2 regions of the Ferdinandcohnia jepli genome follow, and region 1 is predicted to be linked to the other one. Evidence: predicted binding sites of a transcription regulator. Region 1 holds the regulator's gene; the other holds the start of a gene.
The links. Region 1 encodes Rex, which represses fermentation and respiration genes when NADH is low (regulators of the CRP and FNR family bind a similar motif). Its sites were predicted from a motif close to TTGTGAAATATTTCACAA; they were not measured.
Positions count from the first base shown of each region.

Region 1 (4,218 bases):
TGGATAACTCAAATACTTTTGTAGCTATTCGGTTAATAAAGTATCGGTCATGGGATACAAATAAGATAGTTCCAGGGTAATCCACTAAGGCGTTTTCTAAGACTTCCTTACTATCGAGGTCCAAGTGGTTTGTTGGCTCGTCTAGAATAAGAAAGTTTGATTTTTCTAACATGAGCTTCGCTAAAGCAAGTCGAGCCTTTTCTCCGCCACTTAGAGTTGAAACAGTTTTAAGTACATCGTCTCCTGAAAAAAGAAAATTACCTAGTACAGTTCGTATTTCTTTTTCCGGTTTAAGTGGGAATTCATCCCACAGCTCATTTAAAACTCGTTTATTAGAAGTTAAGTTTGCTTGCTGTTGGTCATAGTAACCGACAGTTACATGAGAGCCAAAACGGAAACTACCGTCTACATGGTCTAGTTTATCAATAATTGCTTTTAATAAAGTGGATTTCCCTATTCCGTTCGGCCCAACTAAAGCAATGCTGTCTTCCCTATAGATAGAGAAGTTGACATTTTTTATAATGGGCTTGTCCTTTTCATAGGAAACGGAAACGTCATTAGCTGTTAATACATCATTCCCACTTTGCTTTTCAATCTCGAAGTGAAAGGAAGCTGATTTTTCATCTCCTAATGGTCTATCCATTAGCTCCATTCGATTAAGTTGTTTTCTTCTACTTTGAGCACGTTTTGTAGTAGAAGCTCTAACAAGGTTTTTTGCGATAAATTCCTTTAATTTCTCTACTTCATCTTGCTGCTTCTCATATTTCTTCATTTCAAGCTCATAGTTTTCTGCTTTAAGCTTTAAATAATTACTGTAATTCCCTACAAACTTGGTACTTGTCATTCTTGAGATTTCATAAACCTGCGTTACAACTTTATCAAGAAAATAACGGTCGTGTGAGACTATGAGTAGAGCACCCGGGTATCCTTGCAGGTACTGTTCAAGCCATGTAAGTGTACTGATGTCTAGATGGTTTGTAGGTTCATCTAGAATGAGTAAATCTGGTTTTGAAAGTAAAAGCTTACACAACGCTAATCTAGTCTTTTGACCACCGCTTAAGGTAGAAATAGAAGTTGAATAATCAAACTCAGAAAAATTAAAGCCATGTAAGATGGAGCGAATATCTGCCTCGTACTGATACCCACCTTGCTCTTTAAAATCAACTTGTAATTGATCATATTCCTCAAGTAATTTTTGATATCTAGCCTGGTTTTCAAAGACTGAAGGGTCCCCCATTTTAACTTCCAGATTTCGCAGTTCTTCTTCAAGCTTGCGAAGTGGAGCAAAAACGGTTAACATCTCTTCCCAGATGGTAAGGCTAGATTCTAGCCCAGTGTCTTGAGCAAGGTAATCAATGGTAACAGTTTTAGGCTTAATAATTTCGCCACTATCATAGGACATCTGTCCAGCAATAATTTTTAATAATGTTGACTTCCCAGCGCCGTTTCTTCCAACAAGCGCAATTCTATCTTTGGATTGTACTTCTAGTTTTATATTGGATAAAATAAGATCAGCAGCAAAATATTTTTTGAGCTGATTTACCTGTAGTAATATCATGCTTTTTCACCTCTTGTTTCCTATAAATAGTTTATCTGTATTATCTTAATAGAGCAACATGCAATGACATTCTTCACAGATGTTCGTAAGACAGATGTGGTAAAATAGTGTATAGTTTTATTGGAGGTTTTTTAAGATGTCTTCATTTACTCATTTTAATGAGCAAGGTCGCGCCAAAATGGTTGATATTAGTGAAAAATCAGATACTGTTAGAACAGCGATTGCAAAAACGAGTGTAACAGTTAACAAAACAATTTACGAGCAAATAGTAGATAATAAAATTAGCAAGGGAGATGTCCTTGCTGTTTCACAGGTGGCAGGTATAATGGCTGCCAAAAAAACGTCTGAACTCATTCCGATGTGTCATCCTCTTTCATTAAAAGGTGTTGATATATCATTTGGTTGGTCAGTGGGAACTGATCAGTATAAACTTGAAATTACGGTTTCTGTTAAAACAAAAGGGAGTACTGGTGTTGAAATGGAAGCTCTTACAGCTGCCTCAGTTTGTGCGTTAACTGTGTATGATATGTGTAAGGCGGTTGATAAAGGCATGATTATCGGACCAACCTATTTAGCAGAAAAGACAGGTGGAAAGAACGGAGATTTTAAAAGGGAATCATTAAATAGTTAAATTAGCGGGGGATGTCAGGTGAATCTTGATCAATCAAAAATACCACAAGCTACAGCCAAAAGATTACCACTCTATTATCGGTTTTTAAAAAATCTTCATGCCTCAGGTAAGCAAAGAGTATCATCGTCTGAATTAAGCGATGCGGTAAAGGTAGATTCAGCTACCATTCGACGGGATTTTTCATATTTCGGTGCTCTGGGAAAAAAGGGTTACGGGTATAATGTAAACTATTTATTATCATTTTTCAGTAAAACCCTTGACCAAGATGAATTAACAAAGGTTACCCTAATTGGAGTAGGTAATTTAGGAACTGCCTTTTTACACTATAATTTTTCAAAAAACAATAACACAAAAATTGAGCTTGCGTTCGATGTGGATTATAATAAGGTTGGCTCCAGTATTGGAGGCGTAAAAGTCCATCATTTAGATGATCTTGAAGAAATGCTTCCTGATGATGTGACAGTAGCAATTTTAACCGTGCCGGTCGGTGCAGCCCAACCAATTACTGATCGCTTAGTAAATAAAGGGATAAAGGGTATCTTAAACTTTACACCTGCTAGAATTAATGTACCGGATGATATTAGGGTTCATCACATTGACCTGGCGGTAGAGTTACAAGCGCTTGTTTATTTCTTAAAGCATTATTCAGGTGAATAATTAAATAGAGAAAAATACTTTTGAGGAGGTGACTCACAATGGGGAGCTTAGGATTCGGTAGTATTATTTTGATTGTTTTTGCGGCTTTGCTAATCTTTGGACCAAAAAAATTACCTCAGTTAGGAAGAGCAGCGGGTAATACATTGCGTGAATTTAAAAACGCAACAAAAGGTTTAGCAGATGACGATGATGACGACGATAAAAAGACACAAGATGTGAAGTAATGATAGGATGAGTCACATGAGCGAAAAAGAAATGTCTGTCTATGATCATATAGGAGAACTACGAAAACGACTTATCTATGTAGTCGTTTTCTTCTTCATTGTTGCGCTAGGAAGCTTTTTTCTAGCCGAGCCTTTAATTATTTATTTGCAAAATGCAGAAGAAGCTAAAGAGCTAACAATGAATGCTTTCCGTATGACTGATCCAATTAAGATATATATGCAATTTGCGTTTATTATTGCATTGATTATATCTTCACCTTTCGTACTCTATCAGCTATGGGCGTTTATTAGCCCTGGATTATATGAGAAGGAAAGAAGAGTAACCTTAAGTTATATTCCTATTTCAGTAGGTTTGTTTTTACTTGGGGTCTCATTTTCATACTTTATTCTCTTCCCGTTTGTTGTAAATTTCATGGGAAGATTAGCAAGTCGACTTGAAATCAATCAAGTCATTGGTATTAATGAGTATTTTCAATTTCTACTACAACTTACACTACCATTTGGATTTTTGTTTCAATTACCAGTAGTAATCATGTTTTTAACTAGACTTGGAATTGTTACACCAATGTTTCTTGCACAAGTCCGTAAATATGCTTATTTTATTTTACTAGTAATCGGAGGCTTAATTACTCCTCCAGAAATAATATCGCATTTAATGGTGACGGTACCGCTTTTTGGACTTTATGAAATTAGTATTATTGTTTCTAAGAGTGCTTATCGAAAAGTGTTGAAAGCCGAAATGCAGGCTGCGAATAATATCGAATAAAAAATAACCTCCTAATTGGAGGCTATTTTTTTGTCATTTTTTTAATTTTACTGTGTAAAGCAAACATCCGAATGGCTATTCCGAAATCAAATGTAGCAACTAGCGCTAATAAAATGGTGGAAAAGTTCCATACGGTCTCAGTTGCACTTCCTATTGCAATATAAGTAAAAAGTACACCCATTAATAAATAGATGATACCCATCGCAAAGGGTGAAGTTCGTCGCATAAATTAAAATCCTCCAATAAACGTCTGTTGTATCTTCTCAGCTTCCTTCATAATCCTTTCTATATCATCTGCAAAAATTGTTTGAACAACTACTACAAAGGTATTCATCGCAACATGTGCAAAGATCGGAACGATGATACGTTTTGTTTTTACATA
Region 1 is NZ_JBFOKR010000027.1:41,399-45,616, reverse strand. It holds gene AB3M96_RS21855 (ABC transporter ATP-binding protein) at 1-1,558, opposite strand, end outside; gene moaC (cyclic pyranopterin monophosphate synthase MoaC) at 1,695-2,189, shown strand; gene AB3M96_RS21845 (redox-sensing transcriptional repressor Rex) at 2,208-2,846, shown strand; gene AB3M96_RS21840 (twin-arginine translocase TatA/TatE family subunit) at 2,885-3,070, shown strand; gene tatC (twin-arginine translocase subunit TatC) at 3,087-3,836, shown strand; gene AB3M96_RS21830 (YdiK family protein) at 3,859-4,062, opposite strand; gene AB3M96_RS21825 (CPBP family intramembrane glutamic endopeptidase) at 4,066-4,218, opposite strand, start outside.

Region 2 (4,218 bases), on a different contig from region 1:
GCTCACTTTCAATATGCCGTACTCGAGGATGTACTAAAATGATGAACGTTGAAACAGTCCAGACCACTCCTACTAACACAATAAATAACCCCATACCTCTACCATTACCGCTTCCGATTATAGATTGAACCATAGTTGTTACTTTCCCACTACCTTGCATAAAAGGCTCAAACACTTTTTCTACAAGTGGACCCGCTGTTACATAAGCAACCGGTGAAAGCGAAATTCCAATCATTCTTCGTAACGCAAATACTCGACCTTGGACATTTGGGGCTACTTTGCTTTGCCAAATGGTCTGACTAGCCCCATTCGCAAAGGGAATTAAAAGAAACATCATAAACGCTCCAATAGCTACAACATACGGGGAAGGCTTGATACCAGTTAAACTTAGGAATAACCCTCCCATCACTCCTGATATCATCACTGTGAGAATTCGCTTTTTCGAACCACCCCACACACTAACAACAATCCCTCCAACAAGCATACCTATTCCTGCAAAAGATAAGATGGCTCCTAATACCTTCTCATTAGTAAAAGAAAGAATCAGCGGTTGTAAGAGTACATTGAAAAAGCCAAGTAATAGGTTCGAAACAGCAAAAAAGACTAGTAAACCCTTTAATCCAGGGCGGTCCATAATGTATTTCCAACCATAAAGAGCATCTCTGAAGAAGGATAATTGCTCACTTGTTTCTTTTTTCTGATTTACTTCAGGTAGCTTTGTAAAGAGTAGTATAGTTATTGCAACTAAAAACGTAACAAAGTCTATCATTATTATTCCTTTTATACCAACTTCAACGACTAAAAAACCAGCGAGTAATGGAGCAATTACAATAGATGAAGCCTCAGCAAGCTGAACCATTCCATTCGCACGGATCAATTGTGCCTTTGGAACCATTAACGAAATGGACGATTGGTAAGCAGGTGATTGAAACGCACTACTAAAAGAAGCGACTGCAGCTGCAATATAGATATGCCATATTTCTAATGAATTCGAAAGCAGCAATAGAAAAATAGCAATTGTACTTAATCCTGCTAATGAATCACTTATTACCATTACCCATTTTCGCTTCCACCTATCCACCACCACTCCTGCAAAGGGAGAAATTAGTATTGCTGGAACCGTCGCTGACATCATTATTAATGAAAATTGCGTGATTGACCCAGTCTCTTTTAACACCCAAACACCAATACCAAAACTAGTTAAACTTGTTCCTATAATTGAAACCAATTGACCAATCCATATGACGACAAATGTTTTAAAGGATTGTTGATACATAATTTCCCCCATTCTGTTGAACACACCAACCACTACAATACAAATTCACATTCAAATTTATATGTATGATTAAAATATAAACTAATGAGTCTATTTCAGTAAATTAGTCGTATAGTAACGAAAAAAGGTTACAAATGAACGCTTATAATAGTAAATACCATTATAATAATTTTAAATATGACATATATGTGAAGTCTATTGTAAATAGATAAAACGTGTTGTATAGTAAGAGTGTAGAAAGTTAGTGAAGAACTTCACAAATTAAGATCATATTTATAGCTAAGCAAACAGCATTATTACATTATTTTTTTACCATAGATTGTGAAGAACTTCACAATAAAATATAGGGAGAGATTTAGATGAGAAACTTTTTAAAAGGCCCAAAAATGGCAGTTATCTGGACAGTATTACGTATCTGGTTAGGAATTCAGTGGATTGAAGCTGGTTGGCATAAAATAGCAGATGGATTCGATGCAGGCGGGTTTTTACAAGGAGCATTAGCAAAGGCAACTGGAGATCACCCGGCGGTTCAAGGCTGGTATGCAACATTCCTTGAAGGCTTTGCAGTACCAAACATAGAGCTGTTCAATGTGTTAATTCCTTGGGGTGAAGTGCTAGTAGGTCTTGGATTAATTCTTGGAGCTGCAACAATTCCAGCGTTAATAGCAGGTGCTTTCATGAACTTAAACTTCTTATTAGCAGGTACAGTTAGCACAAACCCAATTCTATTTACAGTAGCTGTAATTCTTCTATTCGCAGGTGCAGCAAGCTACTATTACGGTGTTGACAGATTTGCAATTCCATATCTAACAAAATATATTAACGATAAAAAAGGTACTAAGACAGCAAAAGCTACTGCTTAATTTGTAAGAAAGTGTCCCAAACAAGGGGCGCTTTCTTTTTTTGTTTTGTCCCCTCACTTACTTCACTTCTAGAATAGTAGCCCTTTATTATGGACACCCCTATTAATATGTCATTACCTTTTTATGACTAAATTTTGAAAGAAAATGAACGTTAATGATTAAGTTTGATTGTTTTTAATTGATTTTAAGTGAATTAGGTAGTATTATAAAACTATCAAATAAATGTAAGCGTTTTAGGAGGTGTTATTTTTGTTAGAGCCAGAACGCCATCAGATAATCCTAGATGCACTAAAAGAAAAAAACACAGTCAAGTTGCAAGAACTTGTCGAGTTGACAAATTCATCCGAATCAACCATTAGACGTGATTTAACCCAATTAGAACAAATGAAGTTTCTAAAAAGGGTTCATGGTGGTGCGGCTAGGTTACAAGGAAAACTTCAAGAGCCGAGTATGAATGAGAAATCATCCAAAAACATTCAAGCAAAACGTCAAATTGCTAAATTTGCAGCAAGCTTAGTTGAAGATGGAGATTGTATTTATTTAGATGCCGGGTCTTCTGTATTTGAGATGATTCCACATCTTCCTTCGAATATTGTTGTTGTTACAAATGGTTTTATGCATCTTAATGATCTTCTTGAGCGGAATATTAAAACGTATATCCTTGGAGGATTCGCTAAAACAACCACCAAGGCAATCATTGGCCGAGGTGCATTAGAAAGTCTCGAACAATATCGATTTGATAAATGTTTTATGGGTGTAAATGGAATCCATCCCCAATTTGGGTACACTACTCCAGATCCAGATGAAGCAATGATTAAACAAAGAGCCATTTCATTAACTCGTGAAGCGTATGTGCTTGCTGATGAGTCAAAGTTCTCGGAAATTTCTTTTGCAAAAATAACCGACCTCCATTCAGCAACGATTATTACTAATGCAGTAGAAGAAGAAATAGATGAACAATATAGCAATAAAACAAAGATAAAGATGGTGACAACATGATCTATACACTTACATTAAACCCATCCCTTGATTACATTGTGGAAGTAGACCAAGTTTTGCTGGGCGACCTTAATCGCACGAAAAATGAATCTAAATTTCCAGGCGGAAAAGGAATAAATGTATCACAGGTTTTAAAACGATTTGATGTTGATAGTAAATCATTTGGATTTATAGGTGGCTTCACTGGGGATTACATTGAAAATCACTTACATTCTTTGGATATAGGTACTGATTTTGTACGAATTCAGGAAGATACAAGGATTAATGTAAAACTAAAATCTGAGGCTGAAACTGAAATTAATGCAAAAGGTCCCACAATCTCAGTTGAAGAATTTGAGAAATTAAAAGATAAAATCTCAAGACTTTCCGAAGAAGATATTCTAGTCATAGCTGGAAGTATCCCCTACTCTATGCCTACTGAAACCTATGAAATACTTGTAAAGATATGTAATGAAAAAGGTACAAAATATGTGGTAGATGCTGAAGGGGATTTATTAAAAAGCATCATTCCATATAAACCATTTCTTATAAAACCAAATCATCATGAACTTGGAATGTTTTTTAATAAAGAGATACGTACAACTGAAGAAGTAATCATGTATGGGAGAAAACTCATTCAAAGTGGTGCACAACATGTCATTGTATCAATGGCTGGAGATGGAGCTGTACTACTTACAGAAGAGTATGCCTTAGTTGCTACGGTACCGAAAGGCGAAGTGAAAAGTTCAGTTGGTGCTGGAGATTCAATGGTTGCTGGGTTTATCGCCACTTACACAAAAACACAAAACATTGAAGATGCTTTTCGTTTTAGTGTTGCTGCTGGTAGCGCAACGGCCTTCTCAATTGGCTTATGCACAGAAGAAAAAGTTGTGAGTTTATTACCGCAAGTTACGTTAGAAAAAATATCTTTCTAAGGGGGAACAGTTATGAGAATAACTGAATTATTAACCAAGGATACAATTACTCTATCATTAAAAAGCAATCGAAAAAATGATGTAATTGATGAACTGATTTCTGTATTGGATTCTGCTGGCAAGCTCGCTAGCAGAGCTCAGTTCAAAAAAGCAATTCTTAATAGAG
Region 2 is NZ_JBFOKR010000008.1:182,540-186,757, forward strand. It holds gene AB3M96_RS10425 (MFS transporter) at 1-1,276, opposite strand, end outside; gene AB3M96_RS10430 (DoxX family membrane protein) at 1,636-2,139, shown strand; gene AB3M96_RS10435 (DeoR/GlpR family DNA-binding transcription regulator) at 2,389-3,138, shown strand; gene pfkB (1-phosphofructokinase) at 3,135-4,052, shown strand; gene AB3M96_RS10445 (PTS fructose transporter subunit IIABC) at 4,065-4,218, shown strand, end outside.
Region 2: AB3M96_RS10430 (DoxX family membrane protein) is a predicted target of Rex. The motif match lies at 1,596-1,613, and genes of this name have one in related genera.